Linked DNA regions of Armatimonas rosea. The protein of the gene in region 1 interacts with the protein of each later gene in a pairwise test. Links are inferred from orthologs where the notes say so. Each region holds a gene or a part of one and is shown in the gene's direction. Other genes may lie near its edges.

Evidence for each region. The genes of interacting proteins can lie anywhere in the genome.
Region 2: the proteins of lpdA (region 1) and pcrA interact in binary tests that used the Escherichia coli proteins (3 or more experiments, as listed by UniProt). The link is inferred for Armatimonas rosea from one-to-one orthologs.

What each region holds. Positions count from the first base shown.
Region 1 is NZ_JACHGW010000001.1:712,475-720,054, forward strand. Bases 2,162-5,138 are described here. They hold lpdA (dihydrolipoyl dehydrogenase), read left to right. Parts: upstream 2,162-2,893; coding sequence 2,894-4,384; downstream 4,385-5,138. Other genes in these bases: HNQ39_RS03175 (hypothetical protein), read right to left, coding at 2,162-2,750; HNQ39_RS03185 (GDSL-type esterase/lipase family protein), read left to right, coding at 4,495-5,138. In the rest of the region: HNQ39_RS03165 (hypothetical protein), read right to left, coding at 1-1,301; HNQ39_RS03170 (hypothetical protein), read right to left, coding at 1,306-1,827; more of HNQ39_RS03175, read right to left, coding at 1,827-2,161; more of HNQ39_RS03185, read left to right, coding at 5,139-5,517; HNQ39_RS03190 (hypothetical protein), read left to right, coding at 5,589-5,975; HNQ39_RS03195 (DUF1559 family PulG-like putative transporter), read left to right, coding at 6,043-6,861; HNQ39_RS03200 (tetratricopeptide repeat protein), read left to right, coding at 6,877-7,580. UniProt on the Escherichia coli protein: Lipoamide dehydrogenase is a component of the glycine cleavage system as well as of the alpha-ketoacid dehydrogenase complexes.
Region 2 is NZ_JACHGW010000002.1:1,333,297-1,338,554, forward strand. What follows is about bases 1-2,957. They hold pcrA (DNA helicase PcrA), read left to right. Parts: upstream 1-332; coding sequence 333-2,582; downstream 2,583-2,957. Other genes in these bases: HNQ39_RS14135 (GntR family transcriptional regulator), read right to left, coding at 1-239; HNQ39_RS29630 (M20/M25/M40 family metallo-hydrolase), read right to left, coding at 2,605-2,957. Also shown: more of HNQ39_RS29630, read right to left, coding at 2,958-4,260; HNQ39_RS14150 (phosphoglycolate/pyridoxal phosphate family phosphatase), read left to right, coding at 4,333-5,118. UniProt on the Escherichia coli protein: A helicase with DNA-dependent ATPase activity. Unwinds DNA duplexes with 3'-5' polarity. Translocates on single-stranded DNA with 3'-5' polarity. Initiates unwinding more efficiently from a nicked substrate than double-stranded DNA.

The sequences.
Region 1 (7,580 bases):
GGCTCGGGGAGCACAAAGACGATCCGATCGTAGCCTGGGGTGAGCGCTGAGGAGAGAACCGTGACGCGGAAGGCGGGGTAGGTCTTCTGGAGCTGTTCCTGGAAGGCGAGGCGCTCGTGGCTGTTCTTCGCGGGCACAAAACCGATGGCGTCTAGCTCCACCGTGCTGTGGTGGACCTTGAGACTCACGGGAGGAAGGGCTGCATTGGGTTTGGGAGCCTCGCTACGGGAGACAGCAAGATAGACACCTGGTGGGTCTTTTTCCCGCGTAAAGGCGTAGGCATTGTCGATGCGCCATCCCCCACGCTTCACCTGTTCAATCACCGATCTCTGGAAGGCGTTGGACGAGAGTTTGGACAGCAGCTCCTGCTCTTTTGTGGAGTAGACCACCGGAGTTTTCTGGGCCAGGAGGCGTGCGGTGTGGAGGCTCTCTAGCTGCTGTAGGAGGCTCAAGCGCCCCTGTGCCGAGATAGGATACGCCAGCTTGAGTGTGGATGTCCCTGGCTTATCTAAGGAAGCAAAAAACGAGATTCTTGTCTCGGGGAGCTGCCTCTGAAGTGTTGCCTTGAGCTCGCGCTCGGCAAGCTCACGTGGCTGTGCGAGGAAAAACTCGGCGCTGGTCGAGTAGAGAGTGACTTTTTCCTGGAAGAAGAAGGCGATTGTGCTCTCCGTACTGTGCGTGTCTTTTGCGAGGAGCTGCACAAAGTAGGGAGGGTTGAGCGCCGACGAGTCTTTCTTCTCCAGCTTCGATACGGTAAACCGATTCGCCGCCAGCACTCTGAGGTGCTCTTGGATACTGGCTTTGAAGGCATCGTCCAGAGCGAGCGTGTCGAGCTCGGGGGAGGGCTTTCCCACCAGCTGCTCGGCAGCGCGCTGGAGCGTGGTGAGCGTCTCGCGGTACCAGGCTTTGGGTGGGGTTGCCACCGTGCTGGTGAAGCTCAAATTCGCGATATTCCTGCCATCGCTTGAGCCCAGATAGAGCTGCTCCAGCCCCGGAAAGGCCGTCGCAAGCTGTTTTTTGAGCGTCTCACTCTGGTCGTAGAGCGCATCGCTGAGGGGCACATTTAGGTGGAGCTTCACCTGAGCTGGCTGAAAGACCACCACGAGTGTGTAGGGAGAGCCCGGGTGCTTGAGCTCGACCACGCCACGGGTGTTTGCCGGTGCGCTTGCCTGGCTCAGCGTGTAGCCGAGGCGCTTGAGCTCGGCCGCGGCGGCTTGAATCTCGGGCGCGAGCGTCGCTAGCTTCGCCTCCGGAGTCTGTGAGGGAGCCCAGATAAAGGCGGGGAGAGGGAGAGGAGGCATGGCTCTATCCCCTGATGTCTTTCTCGCCGTTGAGCAGTTTATCGGTCTCCTCACCGACGGCATTGACAAAGTAGATCAGGTCTTTGAGCGTGGTGGAGAGCGTGTCGCCTTTCTCCGAAGTCTCTTTCAGGCCTGTGGCATCGAAGTGTACCCCGAAGCGAAGCGCCCAGACTCCCTTGGTGTCTTTAAAGAGATAGAACTCCCCCAGCTTCTTGGACTGCGTGAACACTTTGCGTATCGTCGCTTCATCGGGTGGGGTATCTTTGTTCACCCAGACAGTCGTGTAGATCGTGTGGGTAACCAGGCCACCGGGCTTGCCGGGGGCAATGGTGACAAAGATTTTTTGCTGGCGGTTGTTGGGATGGTCAAAGAGCAGGGCGAAGCTCAGACCGCTTTGACTGAGCTCGTACCTGAGGCTCGTGGCATCCAGGGCACTCTTCAGGCGGGCTTTGGTAGCATCGTCGGCCTGCGGGGGCGCGACACATAAAGCTAAGGCAGCTAGGGCGGGAAGAAAGGGTGTCAGCATCAGAGTTTGTCCTCCTGGGCGGGGCTAAGTTCTTTTTCCAGGTTGTCTGCGGTGCCTGCCACCAAGTTCAGGTACTCCTTGAGGGTCTCGGGCAGTGCATGGGTGGCAAGTGTGGCCCGAAAGCGAATGCGCCAGTTTTTTTGGTTCTCGTTGGGAGCCTCTAGCACCAGCCCCCCGATCGTAAACCGTCTCTGAAACACACTCAGGAGCTGCTCGGCACGGGGGGGCTCTGGGGAGTCGTAGCAGAGTGAGTAGAGTTCCTGCACCTTCAGTTTGTTGTAGGTATAGACCTCTTTTCGGATATAGGCTGTCTGGCTGCGCTTTGTGTCGCTGAAGTTGTACTTGAGCTTGTAGAATTTGCCGATATCGGTGTTGCTCAGCCTACTTTCTTTGAGTGTTGCGCCCAGTGGATCGCTTGGTGCGGAGACGGGGGCCTCGCCACGGTTTTGCTCGATCAAAGTGAGCGCTTTTTTCGTCTCCGCGAGCGCGTCCACGACGTTCTTAGCCGTTGCTTCAGAGAGCTCTACCTGCACGCTGGCGTAGGTCTTGCCATTGGACTCGTAGCAGCTGAGTATGATACTTGGGCACTTCTCTTTGAGCAGAGGGCCGTAGCGGGCATACGCCGCCGCCTTAGCCTCTGGCACCAGAGTCTCGCGCTCCACTGTGCTATCGTCTTCTGTGTAGAAGGTTAGGGAGATTTTTTCTTTCCCATCGGGCGAGAGGAGGTCTACCGTGGTGGCGCTTCCGACAAGAACGAGATCGTCTTCTTCCACACGAGTGCGCTTGTAGCCCGCTTTCTTGAGTGCCGCTAGAGTGTCCTTATGGGTGCTGGTGAGGGGCATGTTTTTTAGGTCGGCGTCCTCATCGAGACGAGGGATCGTGTAGATCAGAGCAGGTAGGGTGGGCACAATGGGTAGCAACATCACTCTCTCCTTAGTTGTGTCTTGGTTAGGTTGCATTATATGCACCAACGTTACGACAGCGTTACAGGTGAGGTACACTAGTTGGGAAAATACCAGGGGCCGGGTTTCCGGCCTTTTTGTCTGTCTGGAAGGAAGTTAATGCAATGAGCGGGAAGGCGAACTTTGACCCGTCGAAGGATGCGGATGTTGTTGTGATCGGGGCGGGGCCGGGCGGCTATCCGGCGGCCAAGCGTGCGGCGCAGCTGGGCGCGCGGGTGGTCTGCATCGAGGCGGATAACCCGGGAGGCACCTGTCTGAACTGGGGCTGCATCCCCACCAAGACCATGATTGGCTCGGTCGCGGCGCTCCATACCCTCAAGCACGCCAAGGACTTCGGTCTCACGGCGGAGAATGTCGGCTACGACTTTGGGGCTGTCATGGGCCGCAAGGATAAGATCGTCACCGGCCTCAACAAAGGGGTGGAGTTCCTGCTCAAGAGTGTCAAGGTCAAGCATGTCGCCGGCTACGGCAAGATCCTGGACAAGAACACGGTCGAGGTGACCAAGGCCGATGGCTCGGTGGAGAAGATCACGACCGCCAATATCATCATCGCCACGGGCTCTGTTCCCAGCAAGGTGCCGATTCCCGGTGTGGACAGCGCCGATATCTGGGTGGACAACGCGACCGTCAAGGCCAAGAAAGCCGCGGGGACTCTGGCAACCGGTGCGCTCTGGACCAGCAACGAGGCCGTCAGCGCCAAGGATGTCCCGGGTGAGCTTGTCATTGTCGGGGGCGGTGTCATTGGGGTGGAGTTTGCCTATGTCTACGCCGGCCTGGGCTCGAAAGTGACCGTGCTGGAGTTTCTACCACGCATCATCGCCAACCTGGATGAGGACCTCTCCAAGGAGCTGACCAAGAGCCTCAAGAAGCAGGGGGTGGCCATTCAGACCGGTGTCAAGGTCACTCGTGTGGAGGACAAAGACGGCAAAAAAGAGGTGTTCTTTGCCGGTGAAGACGGCGTGGAGAAGAGCCTGCCTGCCGATGTGGTGCTGATCGCCACGGGCCGCACGCCCTTTACCACCGGCCTCGGGCTAGAGAACGTGGGGATCGCGCTGGGCTCGCCCAAGGGCCGCGCGGCGATCGCGGTCAACAACAAGCTGGAGACCAGCGTCCCGGGCATCTACGCGATCGGGGATGTGATCGGCTCCGGGCTGGCGCACACGGCCACCGCGGAGGGGCTTGTCGCGGCGGAGAATATCTGCGGCCATGCGGCGACCATGAGCTACAAGGCGATCCCAAGCTGTATCTACACCGAGCCCGAGGTGGCAGCTGTTGGCCTCACCGAGGCGCAGGCAAAAGAGCAGGGCTACGAGGTTAAGACCGGGACCTTCCCCTTCCGCAACCTTGCCAAGGCCATGGCGATCAACCAGACCGAGGGCTTTGTCAAGGTGGTCGCCGAGGCCAAGTACGGTGAGATCCTGGGAGTGCATATTATCGGCCCCCATGCCACCGACCTCATCATGGAGGCGGTCGTGAGCATCCAGCTGGAGAACACGGTCGAGGAGCTGATGAAGACCGTCCACTCCCACCCCAGCCTCGCCGAGGCGATGGGGCAGGCCAATGAGGATGTCAAGGGCCTGGCGATCGACAAGTAGCATGGCCGGGGACTAAAAGCCCCGGCAGCAGGTTAGGAGCGTCCCGTGGACGCGTGAAACGCGAGCCGTTTCCGCGGCCTCGGGGCGCTTTTGGGGCAAGGGAGCCTTCTATGTGGTCAAGAGAGCTTTGTTTCTTCGGGCGCTGGGACCTACGCGGCAAGGAGCGGGCTGTCACGGTCAACAGCGGCAGCTATGTCAAGGCACGCTTCTCGGGAAGTAGCCTCACGGTGAGCTTTGATCTCTCCCTCAACAGACCCCACTGCGAGTGTACTAAAGAGGGCTCGTACCCGACGATCGCTTGGCAGATGGATGGAGGGGAGTGGCACGAGGCCGAGCTCGCCGCTAGCGTGACGCTGGCGGAGGGGCTGGGCAAGGGAGCGCATACCGTGATGCTGATGGTGCGCGGCCTCGATGAGCACCAGAGCCGCTGGAGCCCGCCGCTGGTGGCAAGTGTCACCTTCACGGGCTTTGTTACAGAGAAGCTAGAGCGGGCGCTCCCGCAGTGGAGAAAGCCCAAGCTGACGATGGAGTTTCTGGGCGACAGCATCACCGAGGGTGTGATTGTCAACGAGGGGCGCGCGGGTGTGCTTCCGGGGATTCCCTTTACCTGGCCCTGGCTCGCGGATGCGCGGCAGTCGTATGCGGCGCAGACCGCGCTCGCGCTGGGGGCGGAGTGGCGTCAGGTAGGGTTTGGCGCGACGGGCCTCAAGCGGGTGGGGAGCGGTGGGGCACCCGGAGCGCTGGATGCCTTTGACTTTGTCTACGCGGGCTGTCCTCGTGACCGCTGGCAGCCCGATATCGTGGTGATCAACCAGGGAACCAATGAGTCGTCGATGCCACCGGTTGACTACCAGCGGCTCTATGCCCAGTATCTGGCGCAGATACGCCGTGCCTACCCCAAGGCAAAGCTTGTCGCGCTACGGCCCTTTGTGGGAGCGCAAGAAGCGCCGATCAAGGCCGCGGTGGTGGAGCGAAATGCGGCGGGAGACTCTCGGGTCTACTACCTAGACAGTGCCGGCTGGTACGAGGGACCGCTCCATCCCACGGTTACCGGGAGTGCCGCCCTGGCAGAAAAACTGGTACGTGCGCTCGAGGCTCAGGTGCTTCCGCACGAGGCTGTTGGGCGGGCTTGACAAAATCTAAGCGTTTAGATAGACTATAAATCTGGGTGAACAAAGACGCTGTTTACTAAACTGCTACGAAAATGAAGCAACCAAAACGGAATCCACTTCTTCTCTATATGGCCGCAGGTATTGCTATTCTCTTCTCCGTGTTGATGACACGCTCGATTGAGAAGCAGAGTGCGGGTGTTGAGTTTGAGCTGGAGCCCCTGAAGAAGCCTGGCACGGTGACGCCACAGGGGGACAAGATCTATGCCAGTAGTGGACGGGTACAGCCGGACCCTTTTGCGGAACCAGAAGAGGCCCGAAAATACATGCGTAAGATTGCACTGCGGTACAATTCTTATCGGGAGTTACCTGAGGCAGACCAGCGGCTCTTTCGAGGGCTTGGTGGTGGACAAGGGGAGCTAATCTACGCTTTCATGCGTAAGGAAGCACTCCACCTTAAAACAAGCACGGGAACAAAGTAGGGTGGCCAAGGGGGTCATACACACTGCGGATTGCTCCGCAAACTGTTTCAACAGAGAGGTATTTTTTATGCGTAGAGGTTTTACTCTTATCGAGCTCCTCGTCGTGATCGCAATCATCGCGATTCTGGCGGCAATCCTCTTCCCTGTCTTTGCACAGGCACGAGAGAAGGCTCGGCAGACGGCTTGTATCTCCAATGGTAAGCAGATCGGTACTGCGACCATGATGTATGTACAGGACTACGACGAGACCTATCCTTGTGGGTGGGGATCTCAGGACAGCGGCCGCACCATGTGGCGCAACGTCCTCCAGCCCTACATCCAGCGTGCGAAGACCGACCAGGTGGACATGTACAACATGGCCGGTGCAAGCCGCAACTCGGTCTATGTCTGTCCCAGCCAGCCCGGCTCGCCGGCGGACTACGGTCCCACGTCGTATGGCTACAACTACCAGGGTGGTCTGACCCAGGGGTGGCGCGACTACGGCGGTGGCCAGGGTGGGTTCCCCGGAGCCAGCATGGCGGGTATCAACCAGCCGGGCAACCTGATTGCCTATGCCGAGTCGGGTGAGGTCGGCGGACCGAGCAAGCCCCTGGATCCCTTCTTCAACGACGGCTCTCCGGGCTGGACCGGCTGTGGTGGTCAGGAGACCTCTCCTTACCGCTTCAACCCTGAGGTCTGGAAGGAGCGCTGGAGTGTGGACTGGGGTGTAGGACAGCCCGGTGGTGAAGACTGGGGTGACTGCCGCAACGGTGGTCGCCGCCCCATGCCGCGCCACGCCAAGATGTGGACCGCGATCTTCGCCGATGGCCACACCAAGGCGATCCCTGCCAACAAGATGCGGGAGATGGGGCCCAACAACCCCGTTAGCATGCTGCACAACAACTAGTACTGCTCAGGCATCATGCCCGAAAAAAACACGACCATGGGGGGAGCGAAAGCTCTCCCCATTTCTACCAAGAAGATATTTTTTCTCAGCCTGCTGGGCATCACGATTGTCGCGGCGGGCTGGGGAGTTCCGCGCCACCCCGCCGTCCTGGAGTGGCGCTATCAGCGTATGTCTCTCGCGGAGCTTGCTAAAGCACGGGGAGCACGCCAGGACGATGTCGCACTCTTGTACTACCATGCTCTTGCCCTGATTCGGCAGGGGCGCCTTGTGGAGGCCGAGCCTCTCCTTGCGATTGCGGTGGAGAGAGAGCCCCGTGAGCCCCGCTACCGCGATGCTTGGGCCAGGGCGCTTCTCGATCGTGGGTTTGTCTCCACGGCGTTTGGACAGCTCAAACAATTTGTGGGGACACAGCCCCAGCTCCCCGAGGCACACTATCTGATGGGCCGCTTCTACCTGACCCAAGGTGCGATGGATAAGGCCGTCACCGAGCTGACCGAGGCACTCCGGCTACGCCCACAGTACCCTGACGCCCACAGCCTCCTCGCCGCTGCCCACGAGGACCTGGGAGAGCTTCCCCTTGCCTTAAAAGCCGCTCAAGACGCAGCCCAGCAGGCCCCGGATGCGGTTGCCAACCAGCTCCTGCTCGCCTCGCTTCTGGAGCGCACCAACCAACCCGAGAAAGCACGTCCTGTCTTTGAGCGTGCTCTACAGCTTGCTCC
Region 2 (5,258 bases), on another replicon or contig:
ACAGGGGCAGTAACATAGGTCCCACGCCCCACGCTCCGTGTCACCCAGCCGTCGCGTGCCAGGGTCTGCACCGCGCGGTGGATGGTCAGCTTGGCGACCCCAAGATCCGCGGCAAGCTCCAGCTCTGAGGGAATCTTCTCGCCTACTTGCCAGTGCCCCGCGCGAATCTGCTCAAGGAGGCGATTATAGGCCTGCTGATGCCGTGGAGTGGGATCGTGGGGATCAATCGGGGATAGCATAGAGTTCGTGAGCAGTATATACCAATGTGGCGTGAAGTGCTAGAAGCAAACAAGAGTATTCCTGGGGGGCCACTTTGGCGTATAATAAGCGCCGTGATCGAAAACGACGACCCCCTGCTTGCGTCTCTCAACCCGGTACAGCGCTCCGCGGTACTCCACACCGAGGGCCCCCTTCTCATCTTTGCGGGGGCAGGCTCGGGCAAGACCCGCGTGCTGACCCACCGAATCGCCTATCTCATCCTGCACCAGGGAGTCCGGCCGCGCAATATCCTGGCCGTGACCTTTACCAACAAGGCCGCCAAGGAGATGCGCGAGCGCCTCGAAAAGCTCCTAGGTGAGGGGGTGACCAAGGAGATGTGGGTGGGGACCTTCCACTCCACCTGCGCCCGCTTGCTCCGCGAGAACGGCAGCAGTATCGGCCTAGAGCGGGACTTTGTGGTCTACGACGACGACGATCAGATGACGCTGATGAAGGAGTGTCTGCACCAGCTCAACCTCGACGACCGCCAGTACGCGCCCCGCGCGGTGCTCTCGCTGATCTCCCGTGCCAAGGAGAAGCTGGTCGCCCCCGAGGACTTCACCAAGCACTTCTCTGGGCACTTCGAGAACGTGGTCGCGCGGCTCTACACGCTCTACCAAGAGAAGCTGACCATGAACCGCGCCCTCGATTTCGACGATCTAATCGGGAAAGCCGTGCGCATGCTCCAGCAGCGCGAGGACGTTCGCGAGCGCTACCAGAGTAAGTTTCGCTATGTCTTAGTGGATGAGTACCAGGACGTTAACCATGCGCAATACAAATTAACGCAACTTCTCTCCGGTGGAAAGAACAATCTCTGTGTAGTGGGAGATGAGGATCAGGGAGTTTACGGGTGGCGAGGCGCAGATATTCAGATTATTTTGAACTTTGAGTCAGATTATCAAGACGCTCAAGTAATTAAGCTAGAACAAAATTACCGATCCACAAAAACAATCCTGGATACTGCCTACGATGTTATCTCCAAGAACCGGGGGCGAAAAGATAAGAAGCTCTGGACCGATAATGGCGATGGTGAGGCGATTCGGCTCCTTGAGGCGATCAACGAGCAAGAGGAGGCGGTCTATGTTGCGACCGTGATCCGCGAGGCGGTGGAGGCGGGGGAGCGCAGGCTCTCGGACTTTGCGATTCTCTACCGCACCAACGCCCAGAGCCGTATGCTGGAGGAGATCTTCATCAACCACCGGATTCCCTACACGATTATTGGGGGCGTCCGGTTCTACGAGCGCAAGGAGATCAAGGACCTGCTCGCCTACCTCAAGGTGATCCACAATCCCTTCGACTCCATCTCCCTCAAGCGCATCGTCAATGTCCCGGCGCGGGGGATCGGGGCGGGGACCTGGGCCAAGCTGGAGGAGCGGGCACTGGCGCTGAACTGCACGATCTGGGAGGCGCTCGCCGATATCAATGCGCTGGGGCTCAAGCCGAGTCTGAAGAAGGCGGTGGAGAGCTTTGTGGCGCTGCTCATGCACCTGCGGAGCGAGCGCGAGACCCTGCCGCTCACCAAGCTGGTCGAGCGCCTGATTGAGGAGACCGGCTTTGTGCGGGACCTAGAGCGGGAGAAGACCGTCGAGGCCCAGAGCCGCGTGGAGAACGTCCAGGAGCTCCTCTCGGTGACGCGCCAGTTTGAAGACAGCACCGAGGACCCGTCGCTGCGGGCGTTTCTAGAGCAGACCGCGCTGATCGCCGATGTGGACAAGCTCGGGGAGGGCGGTGTGGAGTGTGTGGTGCTGATGACCCTCCACTCGGCCAAGGGGCTAGAGTTTCCGGTGGTCTTTCTGATCGGGATGGAGGAGAGCATCTTCCCGCACTTCCGCTCGCTCCAGAGCGACTCCGCCATCGAGGAGGAGCGCCGCCTGGCCTATGTCGGGATCACCCGCGCCCAGCAGGAGCTCTATCTCACGTTTGCCACCCGCCGGACGATCTTTGGCAATGTTCAGTTCAATCCGCCGTCGCGCTTCTTGCGAGATATCGCCATCGAGCGCCTCGCGATCCCTCAGGGCGCGCGTCTCCCCACCTTCCTCAAGAGCAAGCAGCGGGACCTGGCGAGCGTTCCGACTCCCACAGCCTCGGCTTTGGCCCAGCCAACCTCTCCCCAAACCCCTCTCCCGGGCGTTCGTACCTCACTGGGAAAGGGGCTTTTGGATGCTCCCTTCCGGCCGGGGGAGAAGGTGCGTCATGCGGTCTTTGGGCAGGGCGTCGTGGTGGCGTGTACGGGAAGCGGCGACGAGGCCCAGGTCTCGGTCGCGTTTCCCAATGTGGGGATCAAGAAGCTCGTGGCAGGCTACGCTCGCTTGGAGAAAGTGTAGCCTGCCTGAGGTGTGAGGGGGCCTACTGCCCGGCGGGAGCAGCGGGCTTGCGCGGGAGCTTGTCGTCGCGCATGGCGGCGTTGTAGAGGAAGGCAGCAAGAACCGTCGCGGCCTGCTTCATGTCCTCGATCTGGACCCGATCAAAGGTATCCATGTTGGAGTGGTGGGTCCGGGCATCGTACTCGATCGTGTCCTGGATGAACTGGAAGCCGGGGAGCCCCGCGGAGTTGAACGAGAGGTGGTCGGTTCCGCCAGTGTTGCGTGCGGTCACCGTGGTCGCTCCGAGATCCGCAAAGGGCGTGAGCCACTGGGCGAAGAGCGGCATGATTGCGGTGTTGCCCTGGCAGTAGACCCCGCGAATCTTACCGGTGCCATTATCGAGGTTGAAGTAGCCGGAGAACTTGGCGTGCTCTGCGCCGGGAGCGGTGGCGGTGCCAAAGTGTGCCTTCACGTAGGCGGCGGAGCCAAAGATGCCCTGCTCCTCGCCGCTCCAGCAGCCCACCCGGATCGTCCGGCGCGGCTTGACCCCGATTGCCTTTAGGATGCGCACCGCCTCCATCGCCACGCTCACCCCACAGGCATTGTCGGTCGCGCCCGTGCCGGTGTGCCAGGAGTCGAGGTGGCCGCCGGCCATGACAATCTCATCGGCCTTGTCGGTGCCCTTCCACTCGCCGATCGTGTTGTAGGCCATGCTCTTGTCATCGCCGTTGAAGTGGACCTTGAGATCGAGCGCCACGCTGACGCTCTCACCGGCCTGTACCATCCGCACGATCCGGTTGTAGTGCTCCGCCCCGACCGCGATCTGGGGGATCATCAGCTTCTCTGCCGCCACCTGGTAGGCGTTCAGGCGTGGGGCGCGGGGAGCACCGGGCTGGCGTACCTCCTCGCGCTCACGGGCGGTGGGCACCTGGGGCACAGTCGCCTGCTCGACAAAGATCGTTCCGCCATCGCCCGAGCGTGCCTGGGAGAGAGTCGCCACCGCGCCCTCGGCCTTGCAGAAGGCCAGGATCTGCCCGACCATCTGTGCCTGGCGCATGCGTGCCTGGAAAGCGGCCCGCTGCTCGTCGGTCATGTCCGCACCAAGCCCGCCGCCACCACCGCCACCTTGTCGGGGACGTCCACTACCGGCCAGAGCTCCCGATGCCATCGCCGCGAGCTGCTCGTCGGTGTAGCGTGAGCCCTGCGGTGTGAAGTGTGCGGGAAGCTCCTTGATCGGGCTGACCAGGGCGATCTTGCCCTTGAGCTTGCCCTTGAACTTGGCGAGCGCCTCGGGGCTATCGGCATCGACAAAGACCACATCGGCGGTCCCTGACCAGCCCGTGGACCAGGCGCGCGGGGCGGCGATTAGGTTGAAGGCGGTCGGCCCCACGACACTGGCGGTGAACTTATCGCAGGTCCAGCCACGGCCAAAGGGGCCCCAAGGCTCCAGGCGGGCATCGAGACCCCACTCGATCATCTTATTCTTAGTCCACTCATTGGCGCGTAGTAGGCCGGGCGAGCCGGTCAGGCGGGGGCCAATCACATCGGTGAGATACGCGAGGTGCTGGGGAAGCTGGGAGCGCTTGAGGCCCTCCTCGCGAATCTTGGCCATGACAGCGGGATCGGGCGTGTCGGCCTGAAAGCGGGGCGCGGGTGCGACCAGAGCGGCAAGCGGAAGGAGAAGTAGTGAAAGAGGCATTGCTGTTTCCTTGAAAAGGGAGGGAGAAGATGGAGAAAATATACCAAAATCTGACACGCGGTACAATGCCCTGTGCCTTCTATCTATGTTTTTGATCTGGACGGTGTCCTCTGGCGCGGCGAGAGTGTCGTGCCCGGAGCACCGGAAGCCATCGCCCGGCTACGTGCCGCCGGTAAGCGTCTCTACTTTCTCACCAACAACTCCAGTCAGCCACGGCGGGTCTATGTCGAGAAGCTCACGCGCCTAGGGATGCCTGCCCAGGAGAGTGAGATCGCCACCAGCGCCTCGATCACCGCGGCCTATCTCCAGCAGCAGGGGGCGGCGGGAAAGTCGGTCTTTGCGGTGGGGGGACCGGGAATCCACGACGAGCTCGGGCGGGTTGGGATCGAGGTCGTGAGTGTCGCCGACCCGGAGGAGCGTGACCTGGCGTGTTCTTATGTCGTGGTGGGGCTGGACAAGGACTTCCGCTACGAGACCCTGCGCCGTGCCCAGCAGTGCCTCTTGCGTGGCGCGACCTTTATCGCCACCAACCGCGATGGCCAGTACCCGGTCGAGCAGGGGGTGATCCCCGGTGGGGGGAGCATTGTCGCCGCCATCGCCACAGCGGCGGAGCGCGAGCCGCTCACCATGGGCAAGCCCGAGCCGCTGGGGCTTCAGCTTCTCTTGCAGCTCGCCGGAGTCTCTCCCGACGATGCCGTGATGGTGGGGGACCGCCTCGACACCGATATTCTCTGTGGCAACCGCTGTGGGGTTCCTACGGCTCTGGTGCTGACGGGAGTGGGAACACGGGAGCAGGCTGCAGCCGCGCCTCCTGGGCTGGCTCCGACACGGGTAATCGCGACCCTTGCCGAGCTCTAGCCGGCTCCGAGGGGAGTGCCAGGAGTTGCTGGAGTTGCTCTAGCGCCCAGCGGCGTAGCTCTGTCTCGCTCATGACGCTAGAGTAGCCCGAGCCCGTTACGCCAGCGTTACAGCTATCTCGAGTTTGGGGCCGCTGAGCG